Regions from separate parts of the Lacrimispora struthionigena genome, predicted to be linked through region 3. Evidence: predicted binding sites of a transcription regulator. Region 3 holds the regulator's gene; each other region holds the start of a gene.
The links. The regulator NrdR, encoded in region 3, represses ribonucleotide reductase genes. The targets are predictions, from matches to a motif close to CACAANATNTTGTG.

Region 1 (6,518 bases), on a different contig from region 3:
CCCTGCGAAGCAGGCAGATGTTACCGCTGTCTTAACTATGGCAGGACATACACTAAAAGCTATCAGACTGGATAGTAAAGCGTTAGCTGAAGGTGTGGATTACACCATATCCGGAACCTCCGTTACATTCTTAAAAGCTTCACTGGCTGGTCTTGCTACAGGAACCTACAATGTAGTATTCGATTTAAGTGCAGGAACAGACCCTGTGATGGTTCTGACTGTAGTAGATACTTCTGTTGCAAAAGGCAGCATTAAGATACAGATGTATAATGCAAACACATCAGCACAGAGCGGTTCTCTCAGTCCGAAATTCAAGATCTACAATAACGGCACAACCAATGTAAAACTTTCTGATGTTAAAATCAGATATTATTACACGATAAATGGAGAAATTGATCAGAACTTCTGGTGTGACTGGTCTTCCGTTGGCAGCAGTAACATCACCGGAACCTTTGTTAAATTGTCTGCTCCAAAGAAGGATGCTGACTACTATCTGGAGGTTGGATTTACATCTGGAGCTGGAAGTCTGGCAGCAGGAGAGTATGCTGAGATCCAGATAAGAGTGACGAAAGCTAACTGGACAAATTATACTCAGACAGATGACTATTCCTTTGATGGCACAGCAATGAACTATGTGGATTCCCCAAAAGTCATTGGATATATATCTAACAGCCTGAAATGGGGAATTGAACCTTAAGGGATAGGAAACAAAATTCCATAAATATCAAAAGCAAAGCATGTCCCGGATTCTTATTATAAGGATCCGGAACATGCTTTATTATGGCTCGTCCATTATTCTATTCACATTTAGAGTATCCACAGCTTTTACAAGTATTACATCCGCCTTCAAATGTAAGTTCTAAACCACATATGGGACAAGGATTGACTACGTTTGCTCCATCCGCCTTATCATACGTATTATGGTTCTTTTTCAGTTGTGCTGTTTCTCCGTCAAATCCCATTTTATTAGCGCCATAATATTTTAAATGCAACTCTGACTGCATTTCTTCATACATCTGAGTCAGTGCTTTTCCAATTGACATTGGGCAGCTGGATCCAGGTGAGGTATCCCGCTTTGTTGCTGTCCGCACTGCATAGGATGAGCAAACCAGTGTACTTTCCAGCTGGTCAACAATATCTTCCAGTTCGATTCCACCTCTTGCAGCCAGTGAAATCATACGGCTTAAACCAACCATAAAACTATTGCATCCCCCTTTAGACCCTTTTGAAAGGAATATTTCCATAAATTTTCCGGTGAAGGGATCAAAGAATGCTTCACAGTGGAGCGTTCCGCAGCCAGTTCGCAGAGTTCTTCTTTTTCCAATACAGGCATCTGAAACTTTTACGATATGGCCCCGCTCCAGGTTCTGGGAAGTCTTTTCTTCACTGGTTGTTAATATCCCCAGACGCTTACATCCGTCTCTGAATATTGTAATTCCTTTCAGACCATATTGCCATGCCATAAAATACAAAGCCTGTACTTCTTCTTTTGTAAATTCTTTCGGGACATTAACAGTTGAACTAATGGATGCATCGATATGATTTTGCCAGACTGCCTGCATTTTAATTCGTTCCGTGTAGGGAAGTGACTGCGCAGTTACAAAGAAATCAGGCAGATCTTTTTCGTCTGTAATACCATTTTCATTCATATACTCCTGAACGATAGGGGTGTATATTTTATAAAATACATCTTCACCATGAAGACTTTCCGTTTTTCTAGTATAAGAATTGGAAAAAATAGGCTCTATTCCGCCAGATATACCAAGCATGGTTGACAGTGTCCCTGTTGGTGCAATTGTCAGGAGCTGGGAATTGAATAACCCTCCTGCTTCTTTCACAAATGCAGCTACTTCTTCATCTGTATTAGCTTTAAAAAATGGGGTTTCCATAATTTCTTCTATGTTGCACTTAGGAAACGGTCCGTTCTCCTTTGCAAGCTTTGCAGATTGATAAATAGCATTATGAATCATTTCTTTTGCAATTTTATCGCAAAGCTCAATACTTTCATCACTTCCGTATCGAATACCTAATTTAATGAGTAAGTCAGCAATACCCAATACACCTAGGCCGATCTGCCGCCAGTCCCGGACAGAATCCCGCTGCTCTTTAAGCGGGTGTAAAGGAAGACCTTCATCCAGTACTTCATTCAGAGCAGTTACACAGGTACGTACATCTTTTATAAAGTTTTCATGATCAAAGACTTTCGTATTATCTTTTATGGCAACGTAAGCGGAAAGATTAATTGCTCCAAGCAGGCAGGATCCCCCAGCCGGTAATGGTTCTTCCGCACATGGATTTGTTCCGGCATATTGGAATTCCCTGGTATTGGACAGCAGATTCCAGCTCTCAATACGATCCCAAAACAGCATTCCGGGTTCTGCATAATCCCAGTTCATCTCACTGATACGGCAAAAAATTTCATATGCATTTACTTCTTTTTCAATTACTTCACCAGTATCTTCTACTTGAAAGGTCAGCATAAAAGGCGCATGTTCCTTCACTGCTTCCATAAATGCATTCGTTATACGAATAGAAATATTTGCTTTTGTAACCTTGGTTAAATCGGATTTTATTTCAATAAATGATTCTAAATCCGGATGGGTACAGGGTATGCTGATCATTAACGCTCCCCGCCTTCCGTTTTGCCCAATTAATTCTGTTACTGCAGAGTATAAATCCATGAATGAAACGGAACCGCTTGTATTCTCAGCAGCATTGTGAACCAGGGCTCCTTTTGGTCTGAGCTTACCAATATCAACACCACAACCGCCTCCGTAGCTGTATGTCCTTGCCAGTGATTTAGCGGTATCAAAGATACTTTCGATATTATCTTCGGGTGGAGTTACTACATAACAATTGGAGTAGGTAATCTTCTTGCCAAATTTAAATAATCCTCTATTGGTTAAAATTCTTCCGGCAAATAAAAATTTCTTATTGATAATAAGCTCTGCTACTTTCTTGTTTCCTCCTGAGACACGCTCAACCCATTCGTCAAACTCTTCATTGTTATACCGGTATTTATTGTTCCAGATATCCTGCCCTAAAATATTGCCGCTCCCCAAGTATTCCATAATATCCATTCTAAAATTACCCTCTCTTCCCAAATAAGCTTATATCTGTATTGTGACCATATACAAAACAGGACAAAATACTATATATTGCGAAACGATATTTATTATATACTATATGTAGGACGATATCAATGGTTTTGTAATAAATAGTATTTATTAAAAATAACATATTATGCGTTATATTATAACAGGGTGAGATGGTAAATTGGGTGGAAGGGTTGTTGAGATTATGCTGGAAAAGGTATATCCGTATATATTAATCAGGGCTGTGCACCCGATATCACGGCACAGCCCCGAAGGATAACGTTATTTAGGATGTATTATCAGGACTGCTTTTTAACCGGTCGCACATATTTCCAGAACCGTTCCGGATTGTGATAGAAATAAAGAATTCTGCCGGGAGAAGTATCAAAGCAGTAGCCGGTATCTGAAAAATCAAAGTCCGTCATTGCCTTTTCAATCTTTTCTTCCACACTTCGGTTTTCCTGTTCATAATCAAATGGTCCGTGTTCAAATGTAATATACTCTGCTTCCGGCACATCAATCAGAAGCATTTGAGTCGGTACTTCGCCTTTGTAATCAGCAGGAAGGCGGACTCCATAACACTCTGTGCGTGGGATTCCCCAATCGCAAAGCCGTCCGTCTGGGTCATTCATATAAGCCATAATCTGGCCGCTGCCGCTGTTTGATTCCGTTCCGCCTTCGTCATCCAGTTTGCCCTTAATACTATCCAGTAAGCCGCAGATGGTGTCGCAGTCCTGTCCAGGAATCAGACTTTGTTTCTGCCAAAAATCCCAATATCCATTGCTTTCATAGTTTTTAATGTACAAAAACTTGTGTGCTGGAATGGTAACAAAATAAATCTTTACATCATTTTCCGATTTCATCATGCCAATTTCTCCAAATCCTAAAAAGTAGCGGTCGAAAGGGGTTATTTTAGTACGAAGAACTACAGGTTTGGGCGTTTTCCGGTATTCACTTGGAGTGATACCATAGGAATTCTTAAACGCTCTGGTAAAGGCTTCATGGGATGAAAAACCATAATCAAAAGCAATGTCTAAAAAACTTTTTTTACTGTCACGAACCTCTTTTAACGCAAAGGCTAACCTTCTGAGCCGTAAATATTCCCTGAACTGCATACCTGATATTTCTTTGAATTTTCTAGTTGTATGAAAGTCAGAATAACCAAGTTTGCGGGAAAGAAATTTAAGAGTCAGCGATTCATCATGATGCTGTCTGATTGATTCATCGATTTCATCAACAATTAGCTGAATTTGCTTGTGCCATTCGTACATTTCCCTGTTCACCTCGTTTCAATCGCTCTAAAAGAATTATAACCGATAAGAAATCAGAATTCTTGATTTTACTTGCTGATATTACGGTTTAACATATTGACCAGTATAGTCATCTTTCAACATACCATATAAATAGTAGTCACAGTAAGTATTTACCATTTTGCCGTTACGGATATGTCCTTCACGCTTAAATCCTGCTTTTTCAAGTGTTTTACAGGAAGCATAATTTAAAATATGGACATCAGACCACAATCGCTGCAGCTCCGTTTCCTCAAAACAGAATGTAACAACCCGAAATAATGCTTCTGTCATTATGCCCTTGCCTTGGTAGGCAGGAGAAAGTCGAAAAGCAACTTTTGCCATTCGATCATTCTCAATTAAGTATATCCATAGTTCTCCAATAACCTTATTATTTGCTTTATGAATAATCCCCCAATGAAAACTTTTCGTCGGTTTATCCTTTTTCTGGAAGAGAAGCTCCGGATTTAAATCACTTTTTCCGGGACGTTTTCCCCAATACTGGTATAGGGAGTTCTCGCCTGACCATTCTTTCAAATCGGAAACATCACAAGGCATAAGTTCTCGCAACATAAGTCTTTCTGAATGAAGTACTGGCTTATGATTGATATAATCTTTTAAGCTCATAAGCCCTCCTAAAAATTGAATACCTCTTCCCATGCAAAACAGGCGGATTCTTCTGTACTTTTAGGCCAATCACTGCACCATGCAGGTACACCAGGAGTTTCTACCCTGTCAAAGCTTGGTGTATAGGGTTTAATGTCAATCACCGGTGTATTATCGTTAGCGTCAATAAAAGCAATTTGTATGATCCCTCTTTCATAATCAATGTGGATCACATCGACTGTGGTCAAAGCAATTGGATTAGGACGAAACGGTGATCTTGTGGCAAAAACCCCTATTACTTCGGGAGCGCCTTTATAGGGCTGCTCTGCCTGCAGCGTTGAGCGGGATTGATCATCATCAAAATCGCTGAACCACCAGAAGATATTAATATTGCTGAATCCTTCCAATGCCTGCAGAGCTGGAATATAGTGTTCATATACCTCAATAAACGTGCCGTCATCGTTGTTATGAACCGTTCCAATTGGTTTCACTGTAAAATTATTCATGTATTTTTCCTCCATTTTCTTGATTTCAAGCAGAGCATAACCCCTCACACCATGTGAGAGTCAAGCGGTTAAAAAGAGAAATTGGGCTATTTATTTTTAAGTGGTATCTGAATCTCAATCAGATATTTTTCAGGGCTGCTTTCATTCCACGGCCCGCGGTGTACGAGTTGTCTGGTTGGTGAAGACATTTCATACTGGCTGTTTTCATGCAGCCATTGTGCAAATGCAAGGTAAGCGCCAGCAATATTTGAAAAGGCTCCGTATACCATTGTGCATGCCATCATTGGTACCGGATCAACGTTTCTAAACGTAAAGCCATCTATATTTTCCCCCTGTCTTTTAACAGGTGCGCATAACTCAACGTCTACATCTTTTTCCCTGTATTCGGTATCATAGTAGATAGAGAACGTATTTTTTGATATTTGTATCTGATGTTCAGCTGCAAAGTCGGATAACTCCTGCCATAAATCACCCTCTGCGTAATAATCCGGTATTGTGCGGCGTAAGGAAAGAACCGGACAACCTGGTATGGATTTAATTGAAATGTTATAATGCATTTCACTTTTTTTATTTAATAGTTCATTTTTTGCAAGCTCTATTTTATTTATTTTTTCTTGTTCAGCCTGGATTGCCTGTTTTACCTCCAACTGCTTCCTGTCCAGCTGCGTTACTAAAGAGGCGTCATTTTCGATAGTCAGAGCTGCCGCAATTTCTGAAACAGTAAAACCGCTGTCACGAAGATAGATAATTTTGTTCAATATCGGTATCTGGTCTGCAGAATACATACGATATCCCGTCCAGGAGTCTATTTCAGCAGGTTTTAAAAGCCCTGCCTCATCATAATATCGGAGCATACGAATTGTTACATGGGTCAGCTTTGAAAATTCACCTATCTGAAACATCAATTATCCCCCTTTTTGGATTTCTCCCTTTATTATAAACATGATTGAATGATACTTCAATTTTTTTGTAAGTTGTTTATTTCATAAAAATCTGTTATTATAGTCGACATCTCTATAAAA
Region 2 (6,518 bases), on a different contig from region 3:
CAGTCGTCCACTTCAAGGCTTTTGGAGCGGATGTAATAAATGGTCTTTACTCCCGATTCCCACGCCAGAATGTATAGCCCAAGCACCTGCCTTAAGGTATAATCATTGGTGATATACAAATTCATGCTCTGGGCCTGGTCAACATGGCGCTGCCTGACCCCTGCTGCCTTTACAGACCAGGTCTGGTCAATATAATGAGCATTTTTGTATAGCCAGAATGTATCCGGAGTAAGCCCAGGCGCAACCCTTGGAACCAGTCCGTTCTTTTTCTCTTCCAGATAGTACCGGCTCATAATCGGATCAAGTCCTGCCGTTGTCCCTGCAATCATGCTCATACTGCTGGTGGGGGCGATCGCAATCAGCCAGCCGTTTCTCATACCCCATGCATTCACTTTCCTGCCTAATTCGTTCCACTCACGGGATTCATAGCCCCGTTTTTTAAAATAAGCACCCGTCTGCCAGTCGCTCCCTTCAAAGAACGAATAGCTTCCTTTTTCTCTTGCAAGATCACAGCTGGCCTCCACCGCTGCATAATTTATGGTCTCAAAAACCTGATCTGTAAAAGCCAGATGTTCCTCTGATTCCCAGGCGATTTTGTTGTTGGCAAGCATGTGGTGATAGCCGCTAACTCCAAGACCGATTGGGCGGTATCGTTCATTGGTGATCTCTGCATAAGGAACTGGAAAATAGTTAAGATCAATGACATTGTCAAGCGCACGCACTGCACTGCGGACCAGCCCGGTTAATTCTTCTTTGGAATTTACATCTATTTTTCCAAGGGATAGACTGGCCAGATTACAGACAACAAAATCTCCCGGCTTTGTCACGGTTACTACAACCGTTTCCCCGTCCACGGTCTTCATGCTCTGTTCCACCTGTTCCACTGCGCTCATATTCTGGGCAATTTCCGTACAGAGATTGCTGCAGTAGATAATTCCCTTATGGCTGTTTGGATTGAAATTATTGACTGCATCCCGGTTAAATGTAAATGGAGTTCCTGTTTCTACCGCACTCTTTAAAACAAGTCGGATAATGTCCTTAATCAAGACAACCCTCTTATGAATTCTTTCGTCATTTACACACTTAAGGTAACGTTCCTCCCACAAATCTCCCCAGCAATCTTCCAATGCCCAGCCCATTACAGTCAGTATCTCGTGGGGACACATCAGATACCAGTTACTTTCAATATCTTCCTTCGCCTGCCGCCAGAAAAGATCGGGGTAGCATACTGCCGGGAAAACATCGTGGGCTTTCATGCGGTCATCGCCATTATTGGTCTTAAGCATTAAAAATTCCGGAAGATCTTTGTGCCATACGTCTAAGTACACTGCTACCGCCCCCTGGCGCATTCCCAGCTGGTCCACTGCAACAGCCGTATCATTGGCAAGCTTGATCCAACGGATCACACCTCCGGCCGCTCCTTTAAATCCCCTTATGGAACTTCCAGTCGCCCGGACTTTTCCAAAATACAGTCCCATGCCGCCGCCAAATTTACTGATCTTGGCAAAGCTGTCTATGCTTCGGTAAATTCCGTCCAGACTGTCCGGCACTGTATCTATAAAACAGGAAGAGAGCTGATGGTATGGTTTTCTCGCATTGGATAAAGTCGGCGTTGCCATGGTCACCTTTAATGTGCTGAGCATATCATAAAACTTCCTTACCCAGCCGTCCCGGTCTACCTGTTCCAGCATGGCAAGATGCATGGCAATCCCTAAAAACATCTCCTGAGGTGTTTCAAGGGGAACATTCTCCCTGCTATGAATAACGTAACGGTTTAACACCAGTTCCAGTCCGGAGTAATTAAACAGACGGTCTCTGGTATGATCAATATAAGCTTCATACCGGTTAAGTTCGTCCTCGCTGTAATTGTCAAGAATGTAGCTTCCGTACAGATTCTCACCCGTTAAATAAGCAACTTTATCATAGAAGCTTTTTAATCCATGCCTGTTAAGCTCTGCTTTCAGGATTCGTCCAAATTGAACCAGATAAATTCTGGCACTTACGTATTCCCAGTCAGAGGCTTCCTGGGTCGTCAGCTCAACTGCTGCCTGAATCAGTGCAGAAAGTCTCTCTCTGACCGTCATGTCCTCTTTAAAAAATGTCATAAACTTTATATAAAGCTTGTTAAGACCGTATGACGGTGAATTGTATTCCCGCTCTATCTCATCAAGTACCGGACTTAATTCAGGTACTTCCTTAAAGTATGCCAATATCTCATTTTTACCGTATAATTCATCCATACTGATTCCTGCCATTCTATTGCGTTATAATAATATCAATAACTGTTATCAAAGCTATATTCATGAATATACCACAAGATATTGTTAATTTCAACCATCCGATCACAAAATATTCGTTTTTTATCTTTTCAAAAAAATCACCGGGGAAGAAAATCCATAGAAGATTTTAACTCCAGATCCTGAAAAAGTGCATTTACAGCAGAGGTGTAGTCCCATAGATTCTGGGATTTTTGTATCTTTTTCCCGTGCTTTTCGCTGTTTTCAAAAGACTGAAGCATATAAGCCCACAGTTCTTTCATTTTAAACAGCAGATTGCGGTCACCAAAAATCGTTTCCTGGTATCCAGAAAGAATTTCGTCATGAAATGCCCTCAGCTGTTCTTTTTTAAGACGTCCCTGTCCTTTTATTTCTCCTGCAAGCATGGGGTTGGCAATCAGTCCCCTGCCAAGCATCACCCGGTTCACAGATGGAAATGTCTGAACCATTCGGTCATAAGCCTCAGGAGTAAATATATCTCCATTATAGCAGACGGGATTTTTACTAACGGTGACTGCCATCTGAAACATGTCCCAGTTTGGAGTATTCCGGTAAAAATCCGTTTGAATTCTGGGATGGATAATCAGCTCCTTAACAGGATACTTGTTATAGATTTCCATAAGTCGGTAAAATTCCTCCGGACTGTCCTTTCCGATTCTGGTTTTAATGGAAATGCTCATATCAATGGAAAAAATCCGGTCCAGAAACTGATCTAACTGATCAGGAACTGCAAGAAAACCAGAGCCTCTTTGCTTGGATACAACTGTTTTAGATGGACAGCCCAGATTTAGATTTACCTCATCATATCCATATTTTTTAAGTTCCATAGCGGTCCAGACGAAGCCCTCCCAATGATTGGTCATAATCTGGGGAATCGTCCTTGCGCCCTCATTATGCTCCGGAAGAATATCATTTTTTTCTCTGGAAGAAAATTCACGGTTCTGGGTCGGCACAATAAAAGGTGTGAAGTATACGTCTACATCCTTGAAAAACTTACGATGTGCATTTCTGTAAATATATCCTGTAATCCCCTCCATGGGGGCGAAGTAATAGTTCATAAGCAGTTCTCCTGTTCCTTTTTTACACTCCCCATTCTACCACAGGAGATGAAAAATTCATAGAATACCATTTGCAGATTATGGAAATTGGTGCTATAATATTGGGCAAAATGCCATTACTCAGGAGGATCTATCATGTTTCGTTTTAATCAGATTTTTAAACGTACTACCGGTGTCATAATGCTTGCAGCCCTGTTCTCATCTTCTGTTGTTTTTACAGCAAAAGCGGAAGAAGAATCCGGACCTGCCTTTGCTCCTCCGGTTAACCATACTGCTGCGCCTGAGATCGGTCCTGGAATGAGTTTAAAATCCAACTGTGTGGTTGTTTTAGACCCTGGTCACGGAAAAACAGACGGTCACTACTCCGGCTGCCACTTCGAATACGACGGAGTTACCTATTACGAAGATATCATTACAATGAAAATAGCCAATTATACGAAAGAATATCTGGAGAAAAACTCCAATTATACCGTTTATATGACGAAAGACAGTTCCGAGGTCACCGTCCCATTGGATCAGCGGGCTGCCTTTGCGGCTTCCGTCCGCGCAGACTTATTTGTCAGTCTCCACGTGGATTCCATCGCAGGAAACGGCACTACGAGGAACGCTTACGGTGCCAGTTCCATGTCCCCCAGAACCGGACGTTTTAACAATGACGTTGCCATTCAATCCCAGGACGCAGCAAATACGATTTTAAACCAGCTAACCGGCCTTGGACTTCACAACAGAGGATTAATCCTTCAGGATTCCAAAAACGGAACCTTATATCCAGACGGAAGTACTGCTGATTACTATGCAATTCCCCGATATTCCCAGATGTACGGTCTCCGTGGCTTTATCATTGAGCATGGATACATCAATTACATCAGCGACTTAACCGGATTCCTCTCCACCGACGAGCAGTTAAAGAAACTGGGAGAGGCTGACGCCAAAGGTATCATCGAATATTTAAACAAAGCTGGAAAGTCCACTTTTACAACGGCCACTGCTACTGTTTCAGCACCACCTGCTAACTAAGAGCTCATAATCCCTGCCTTCCTGCATAAAATATATCATAAATTACGGCCCAAACTGGCAGGGAGGAACAGGTTTGTCAAAAATTCTGGATAACAGTTATTATGATTTAATGATCAGCACCGCCCTGGCTCCAACCTATGATACCGGTGATAATATCACTTATTTAAACAGACAGAACTCTCTGCTTCATATCCCCGCCGGCAACGGAGATCCCTGTGACCTTGGAAAGCATTCTTACAGCAGCTTTCCTACCCTTTACACCCTTGCCTCAACCATAAGCCTGGAAAAATCGGGAGTTACTACGGTACAGACAAATCCCTATCTGGCTTTATACGGGCAGGGGGTATTGGTAGCGGTCATTGACACCGGGATTGATTACCGTCACCCGGCATTTCTCTTTAATGACGGTACTTCCCGGATTCTTACCATGTGGGATCAGACCGATCAGTCAGGCACCATCCCCAATGAATTTACCTTTGGTTCTGAATACAGCAGGGAACAGATTAATGCTGCCCTCAAGTCGCCAGCCCCTTTAAGCGTTATTCCCATGACAGATCCGTTGGGACACGGAACTGCCATTGCCAGTATTCTGGCTGGATCCCCTAACGAACAGCAGGGATTTAGCGGCGTTGTTCCCCAGTCTGATCTGGTGATTGTTAAGCTAAAGGAAGCAAAGCCTGTTCTGAAAAAAGTATCCTTTGTTCCTGAAAATGCAAACTGCTATCAGGAATCTGATTTAATTCTTGGAATCCGCTATGCTGTTACAGTTGCTTCCCGGTTTAACCGTCCTGTGGTTATCTGTATTGCTATTGGAAGCAGTCAGGGCGGTCATGACGGAAGAGGCGCGACCAGCGCTTATTTAGACCATCTGGCACTTCTTCCCGGCAATGGGGTCTCCGTTGCTGCCGGCAATGAGGGAAACAGCCAGCGTCACTACTACAATTCTACTTCCACCGTTCCTTACTACAATGACATAGAGCTGAGAGTGGGCAGCAGTGACACTTTATTTGCCATGGAAATCTGGACTTATGCACCTGCCAGACTTTCCATTGATATCTCCTCTCCCAACCGGGAATCTACCCAGCCGGTTTATCCGGGATTGAACCAATGCAGAAAGTTCAGCTTTATTTTTAATAAAACTACTATTTATGTTAATAATATTATTTTTGAAGAGGAGACAGGAGAACAGTTAATTCTTCTCCGTTTTAGTAACCCCCTTCCCGGAATCTGGTATCTCCGGGCGCAGAGTCCCGAAAACGAAGCTTTTTCCTTTCATTCCTGGCTACCCTCCGGCAGTCTTTTATCAAACGATACCTTTTTCCTGGATTCAAGTCCTGACACCACCGTCACATCGCCAGGCAATGCAAGGCATCAGCTGACTGTAGCTGCCTATAACCAGCTAAATGACAGCATTCTTCCTGAATCAGGAAGAGGCTATACAAGAACAGGTCAGGTAAAACCGGATATTGCAGCTCCGGGCTTTGAACTCACCTGTGCAGTTCCGGGAGGCCTTTACGGAACCGCAACCGGAACGGGAGCTGCTGCTGCCCATGCGGCGGGAATCATTGCCATGGTATTTGAATGGGGAATTGTAAAGGGAAATTATCCCAGACTCACCGGCAATGACGTGAACCGGCTGATGATAAGCGGCGCTGTAAGAAATCCGGCAAACACCTATCCCAACAATATATGGGGATACGGTCAGGTTGATATAAACCGGCTGTTTGAGCGTTTCACCAGTAATTAAAAAAAGCCTTCAAGCCAGGCAATAAATCGCCGGTGGCTTGAAGGCATGTCTGCGGTTCAAAGATGACTGCAGGTTTATTCTTCAACAAACATATCTTTACCAACTCCACATACTGGGCAAACCCAATCCTCTGGAATATCCTCAAATGCAGTGCCTGGCTCAATACCAGAATCAGGATCACCGATTTCTGGGTCATATACGTAACCACATGGTTCACAAACATATTTTGCCATCCCTGTCACCTCCTTACATTTCTCTGTGCTTCTTTTATAGCATATAATATGTTTTTTATCAATAGATTTATGATGATTTGTCCTTTAACTTACAAATCTGCTGTGTCATGGTTCCCATGGGACAGTATACGCACCAGGATCTTGGTTTATACAAAACCATGGTAATAATACCAAGCACTGTGGATGT
Region 3 (6,518 bases):
TTTTTATGCTTTAACCGCAACCCTGCTTTTGGCAGGAGCACTGACCGGCTGCGCAGGAAGCAAAGAAGCACCCGCTACCACTGCAGCAGCAGAGTCCAAGACGGAAACCACTGCAGCTGAGACAAAGGCAGAAACAGAGAGTAAGACAGAGGCTTCCGGCAAACTGGAGAAAATTGTGGTAGGAGCAACACCGGCTCCTCATGCAGAGATTTTAAATGCTGCAAAAGATATTTTAAAGGAAAAAGGATATGAGCTGGTAGTAAAGGAGTATACTGATTACGTTCAGCCAAACGTAGCACTTGACTCCGGCGACTTAGACGCCAACTACTTCCAGCATCAGCCATATTTAGATCAGTTTAATCAGGAAAAAGGAACTGACTTAGTCAGCGCAGGCTCCATTCATTATGAGCCATACGGAATCTATGCAGGAAAGAGTAAATCTCTGGACAATCTTGCAGACGGAGCACAGATCGCTGTACCAAATGATGTATCCAATGAAGCAAGAGCATTAAATCTTCTGGCTGACAAAGGTCTTATCCAGTTAAAAGATGGTGTGGGTCTGGAAGCAACCAAGAATGACATTGTAAAAAATGATAAGAACTTTAAAATCGTTGAGGTAGAGGCTGCCCAGCTTCCCCGCTCTCTTGGTGATGTAGACATTGCAGTTATTAACGGAAACTATGCAATTGATGCCGGTTTAAAAGTTTCTGATGCACTTGCAGTAGAAGATGCGTCCTCAGCAGCAGCAACCCGTTACAGCAATATCATTGCTGTCCGTAAGGGAGATGAAACAAACGAAAAGACAAAAGCCCTGGTTGAAGCATTAACCAGCGATACCGTGAAAAAGTTTATTGAAGATACTTACAACGGAGCGGTTGTTCCTTCTTTCTAATAAGTAAATAGGGATCAAAACTATCGTGCAGCAGGAATTAAAAGCCCTGCTGCATTTTTTTTGTGCAAAATGAAAGAAATCTTCATTTTACATACAATGGAAAATAATGTATAATGCCTTTATTATGATTAAAAGGAGATGATAATTCATGGATCAGGATAATCAAATAAATTTGGATGATCTTTCTACATACCAACAGCCGCTGAAAAATAAACAGAATAATATGGCGCTTGCCTCACTGATAATGGGAATTATCGGAATCGTCACTTCCTGCTGTTGTTTCGGAGGCCTTATCTTTGGAAGTCTGGGAATTGTATTCGCCCTGCTTTCCAAGACCCAGGATCGCTTTGAAGGAAATGCAGTGGCAGGACTGATTACTTCTATCATTGGTCTGGTGTTTACTGCAATCGTGTTTATTCTGTTTGTAGGATCGGGACTGATGGAGGAACTTGCTGCAGGAGGTGGATTTTAGTGAAAATTTCATCAAAAGAATTGAAAAAACGTGCAAAACAGAAACTGCAGGGCAATTACGGACTCTGCGTTGGCGTTCAGTTAATTATAAACGCTATTGTATCAATCGTTTTAGTAATCATGTTTTTTGCAAGCCTGATTGCCGGACTTTTGGGATCTGGCAGTATATACGGATTAAGCGGCAATATGGCGGAATATATCATCATTATAGCGATTGTGGTGGTATCCATGATACTTATGGTTGTTCTCGTATCCCTGTTTACACCTGGAACCTTAAAGATCTATTTAAATATCAGTGAGAATAAACCAGTACATATATCAGATCTGCTTTATGGTTTTAAAAACAAGCCCCATAAATTTATTGGTCTGAATCTGATCATATTCCTGATTGCAATGGTTTGGTCCATTCCTTATTATGTAGTACTTGCAGTGGCAGAAATTACAAATTATATTCCGGTTATGATCGTTCTCCTGATTATTACCTATCTGCTGCTTTTAATCGGAGTTACGATTACATCTTTGTATCTGGCCCAGGCCGCGTTTATATTTGTGGAAGCGCCGGATAAAGGAATTTTCAGATGTTTAAAAGAGAGTGTAGAGATGATGAAAGGGCACAAGGGCAGTCTTTTCTATATTAATTTAAGCTTTATGGGACTGGTTCTTCTTGGATATTGCTCGTTTGGAATCGCATATCTTTGGATTATGCCGTATATGTACGCAACATTAACCGAATACTATAATGAACTGAAACCGAAGCTGATTCCCAATCCTGAAGTGTATCTTTGCGATTCTTCTTATGAATCCCTTAAGAAACAGGAATTTTAATTTGAAACCGTGTCACAGGATTTGCATGCGCATAGAATACACTATAGGAGGTGTGTCTTATGCGCATTTGCGATCTGAAGCAAAAAGAAGTAATTAATATCTGTGACTGCAGACGTCTTGGTTTTGTAGGAGACGTGGATTTTGATATGGAAACCGGCTGTCTGCTGGCTATCATTGTGCCAGGTCCCGGATGCTTTTGCGGCTTTCTGGTACGGGAAAGAGAATATGTAATTCCATTTTGTGATATCAGACAGGTAGGTCCGGATATCATACTGGTTAACGTGGATTTGGAAAAAGCAACGGAAAAATGCGGTATTTAATGGAAGATGGGCTTGCGAATATAAGGATTGTAAGTTATGATATACATAATAAAAGTTACAGTCCGAAAGACAGGAGGATCCCAGGCGTGAAATGTCCATTTTGCAACGAGGCAGATACAAAGGTCATTGATTCCAGACCGGCAGACGACAACAGTTCGATCAGACGCCGCAGACAATGTGAAAAGTGCGGTAAGAGGTTTACCACTTATGAAAAGCTGGAAACCATGCCGCTTATGGTTATAAAAAAAGATAATTCCAGAGAGGTTTATGACCGATCCAAGATAGAATCAGGAATTCTTCACTCCTGCCACAAAAGACCGGTTTCGTCCCAGCAGATCGCTGCTATGGTAGATGAGATTGAAACCCAGGTATTTAACAGGGAAGAAAAAGAAGTAGAAAGCACCGTCATTGGAGAGCTGGTTATGAAAAAGCTTCAGGAAGTGGATGAAGTGGCATATGTAAGATTTGCCTCTGTATACAGAGAGTTTAAAGATGTGAATACCTTTATGGAAGAGATAGGAAAATTATTAAAGAAATAGGAGAGCTATGTTTCAGAAATTTTATCCAGATGAAGACGTAAATTCCACGTATGAAATACCCTTTGAGGATTTTTATAAAAAAGGAATCAGGGGTATTATTTTTGATATTGACAATACCCTTGTTCCCCATGGGGCACCAGCGGACAACCGGGCAAAGAAGATGTTTTTAAGGCTTCAGGATCTGGGAATGGAAACCTGTCTTTTATCCAACAACAAAGAGCCGAGAGTATCCGCGTTTGCTAAGGATACTGGCAGCCTTAATTATATTTTCAAGGGAAGAAAGCCTGGAGTGGAAGGGTATCAGCGAGCCATGAAGCTTATGGGTACCAATTCTTCCAATACAATTTTTGTAGGAGACCAGCTTTTTACCGATGTGTTTGGTGCAAAGAGGGCAGGGATCTACAGCATACTGGTCAGCCGGATCCATCCAAAAGAAGAGATTCAGATCAGATTTAAGAGGCTGTTAGAATTTGTTGTTCTGCATTTTTACCGTAAAGATAAAAAAAGAAACATTTAAAAAGCTGCTGACTTAAACGACGGGTAGATTTAATCTATTCCGGTTATAATACCTGATAAGAAAATTGTTCTGTTGGACATGCAGATCTCTTTTTTAAACCGCAATTGATTATATTGCTAAGAAAAAAGGAGTTATTTGCAAAAAACGGTTGAAAATGAATTTATTTTAGTATAGAATATAAAAGGTTAAGAAGAGAATTCAAGGAGGAATATCATTTATGATATCAGCGGGTGATTTTAGAAACGGTATCACATTGGAGATCGATGGTACTGTATATCAGATTATGGAGTTTCAGCACGTGAAACCTGGTAAAGGTGCTGCTTTCGTAAGAACAAAGATTAAAGATGTGGTAAACGGCGGCGTTGTAGAGCGCACATTCCGCCCGACAGAGAAGTTTCCCCAGGCAAGAATCGACAGAGTAGACATGCAGTATCTGTATGCCGATGGAGATCTTCATAACTTTATGGATACCAGCAGCTATGAACAGGTTGCATTAAGCGATGATGTCGTTGGAGATGCATTAAAGTTTGTGAAAGAGAATGATACAGTAAAGGTATGCTCTTACAATGGTAAGGTATATTCTATAGAGCCTCCGTTATTTGTGGAACTGGTTATAACTGATACAGAGCCAGGATTTAAGGGTGATACTGCTCAGGGAGCAACCAAGCCAGCTACCGTAGAAACCGGTGCAGTGGTTTACGTACCTTTATTTGTTGAACAGGGTGATAAGATTAAGATTGATACGCGTACAGGTGAATACCTGTCCAGAGTTTAATCAGATTAAAAGGGCCGGGATATCCGGTCTTTTTTTCTTTCTGCCTTAAATGGTTTGATTTTTTTTTGTACTTGTAATATAATTGTTATTTAGCTTAGAAATTTCTGGAATAGAAAAAAGGAGATCATAAAACCGATGAAGAAGATTCTTGATTTAATTACGGCAGAGATGAAGACAGCTTTTGCAGATTGCGGATACGATGAAATTTATGCAAAGGTGACTTTATCCAACCGTCCGGATCTTTGCGAGTACCAGTGCAACGGAGCCATGGCGGCAGCCAAAGCTTATAAAAAGAAACCGTTTGATATCGCATCGGAAGTGGTGTCAAAACTTTTAGCAAGTCACGCTTTTGAAGCTGTGGAAGCGGTGATGCCTGGTTTTATTAACTTAAAAATCAATGCCGGTTATCTGGCAGAATATATGAATAAGATGGCTTTAGAAGACCAGTGCGGCTGTGAAAAAACAGATGAGCCTATGACCATTGTGGTAGATTACGGCGGTGCCAATGTGGCGAAGCCTCTTCATGTAGGTCACCTGCGTTCTGCTGTTATTGGAGAGAGCATCAAGCGCATGGGCCGTTTTCTGGGACACAACATTATCGGTGATGTACATCTGGGTGACTGGGGTCTTCAGATGGGTCTGATTATAGAAGAATTAAGAGACAGAAAGCCGGAACTTCCTTATTTTGATGAGTCATTTGAAGGTGAATATCCAAAAGATGCCCCATTTACCATCACAGAATTAGAAGAGATTTATCCTGCGGCCAGTTTAAAGTCCAAAGAGGACGAATCTTTTAGTAAGAGAGCTCATGAAGCAACCTTAAAGCTGCAAAATGGATATGCTCCCTATCGTGCTATCTGGCAGCATATTATTCATGTTTCCGTGGCTGATTTAAAGATGAATTACGGCAGTCTCAATGTCACCTTTGATTTATGGAAGGGCGAAAGCGATGCGGAAGCCTACATTCCCCAGGTGATTGAAGAACTGACCGAAAAAGGACTTGCCTACGAAAGTCAGGGCGCCCTTGTGGTTGATGTGGCTATGGATGGGGATTCCAAGGAACTTCCTCCATGTATTATCAGAAAGTCCGATGGAGCAGCGTTATACTCCACCTCTGATCTTGGTACCATTATTGAAAGGGAGAAGGAGATAAAGCCGGACTGGTATATTTATGTAACAGACAAACGCCAGGAGCTTCATTTTACCCAGGTGTTCCGTGTTGCAAAAAAAGCAGGCTTTGTTCATGCCGATAAAAAGATGTCTCATCTTGCCTTTGGTACCATGAACGGCAAAGATGGAAAACCATTTAAGACAAGAGACGGCGGTGTGCTGCGTCTGGAAACTCTGATTTCCGATATCAGCCAGGCTGCCTATGAAAAGATTATGGAGAACCGTTCTGTTTCCGAAGAAGAAGCAAGAGAGACTTCAAAAATCGTGGGCATGGCAGCTTTAAAATACGGGGATTTATCCAATCAGGCTGCAAAGGATTATATCTTTGATATGGACCGGTTCGTATCCTTTGAAGGTAATACAGGTCCTTACATCCTCTATACCATTGTACGTATCAAATCCATTCTGGCAAAGTACCAGACTTTGGACGATAAGTATCAGGGAGAGGAACGGATTCTTCCCGCTGCCTCAGATGCAGAAAAAGATTTAATGCTCCAGCTGTCCAGATACAATGAAGTGGCAGAAAGCTCTTTCCTGGAGCTGGCTCCTCATAAAATATGCCAGTATGTCTATGAATTAGCCAATTCATTTAATCGCTTCTATCATGATACAAAAATCATTTCGGAAGAGAATAAAGAACAGCAGGCCTCATGGATCAGTCTCATTCGTCTGGCAAAGGATGTGCTGAATGGCTGCATCGGAGTACTTGGTATTGAAGCGCCGGAACGTATGTAAATGGAACGGATGTGAGCGTTATGAAAGTATCACAGATAACTGCCAATGCTTTTTGGAAGGGTGAAACCGGAGTTAAGGCATTGGTGGAAGATCAGGGAAAAGAATATAAAGCAAGTCTTCATATCAAGGGTAGTCAGGTATTTGACTACTCTTGTTCCTGCGCTCAGGGGAATTCCTACCGTGGGATGTGCTCTCACTGTCAGGCTCTTTTTAAGGCTTATGAAGAACAGGAATCAGGGAATCAGGGAAAGCCGGTTACCACTTCTGCCCAGGC

Region 1: ACOAOT_RS05775 (adenosylcobalamin-dependent ribonucleoside-diphosphate reductase) is a predicted target of NrdR. The motif match lies at 3,150-3,163, and genes of this name have one in related genera.
Region 2: ACOAOT_RS07190 (ribonucleoside-diphosphate reductase subunit alpha) is a predicted target of NrdR. The motif match lies at 2,313-2,326, and genes of this name have one in related genera.

Annotation. Positions count from the first base shown of each region.
Region 1 covers NZ_JBMBWP010000001.1:1,277,751-1,284,268, forward strand. The annotation lists gene ACOAOT_RS05770 (glycoside hydrolase family 48 protein) at 1-697, shown strand, start outside; gene ACOAOT_RS05775 (adenosylcobalamin-dependent ribonucleoside-diphosphate reductase) at 798-3,080, opposite strand; gene ACOAOT_RS05780 (helix-turn-helix transcriptional regulator) at 3,395-4,366, opposite strand; gene ACOAOT_RS05785 (GNAT family N-acetyltransferase) at 4,448-5,011, opposite strand; gene ACOAOT_RS05790 (SAM-dependent methyltransferase) at 5,020-5,496, opposite strand; gene ACOAOT_RS05795 (MerR family transcriptional regulator) at 5,583-6,398, opposite strand.
Region 2 covers NZ_JBMBWP010000001.1:1,579,134-1,585,651, reverse strand. The annotation lists gene ACOAOT_RS07190 (ribonucleoside-diphosphate reductase subunit alpha) at 1-2,240, opposite strand, end outside; gene ACOAOT_RS07185 (tRNA dihydrouridine synthase) at 2,378-3,334, opposite strand; gene ACOAOT_RS07180 (N-acetylmuramoyl-L-alanine amidase family protein) at 3,470-4,351, shown strand; gene ACOAOT_RS07175 (S8 family peptidase) at 4,425-6,098, shown strand; gene rd (rubredoxin) at 6,173-6,331, opposite strand; gene ACOAOT_RS07165 (4Fe-4S binding protein) at 6,399-6,518, opposite strand, start outside.
Region 3 covers NZ_JBMBWP010000002.1:353,548-360,065, reverse strand. The annotation lists gene ACOAOT_RS10625 (MetQ/NlpA family ABC transporter substrate-binding protein) at 1-892, shown strand, start outside; gene ACOAOT_RS10620 (hypothetical protein) at 1,041-1,364, shown strand; gene ACOAOT_RS10615 (DUF975 family protein) at 1,364-2,188, shown strand; gene ACOAOT_RS10610 (PRC-barrel domain-containing protein) at 2,248-2,508, shown strand; gene nrdR (transcriptional regulator NrdR) at 2,595-3,047, shown strand; gene ACOAOT_RS10600 (YqeG family HAD IIIA-type phosphatase) at 3,055-3,564, shown strand; gene efp (elongation factor P) at 3,782-4,339, shown strand; gene argS (arginine--tRNA ligase) at 4,475-6,244, shown strand; gene ACOAOT_RS10585 (DEAD/DEAH box helicase) at 6,265-6,518, shown strand, end outside.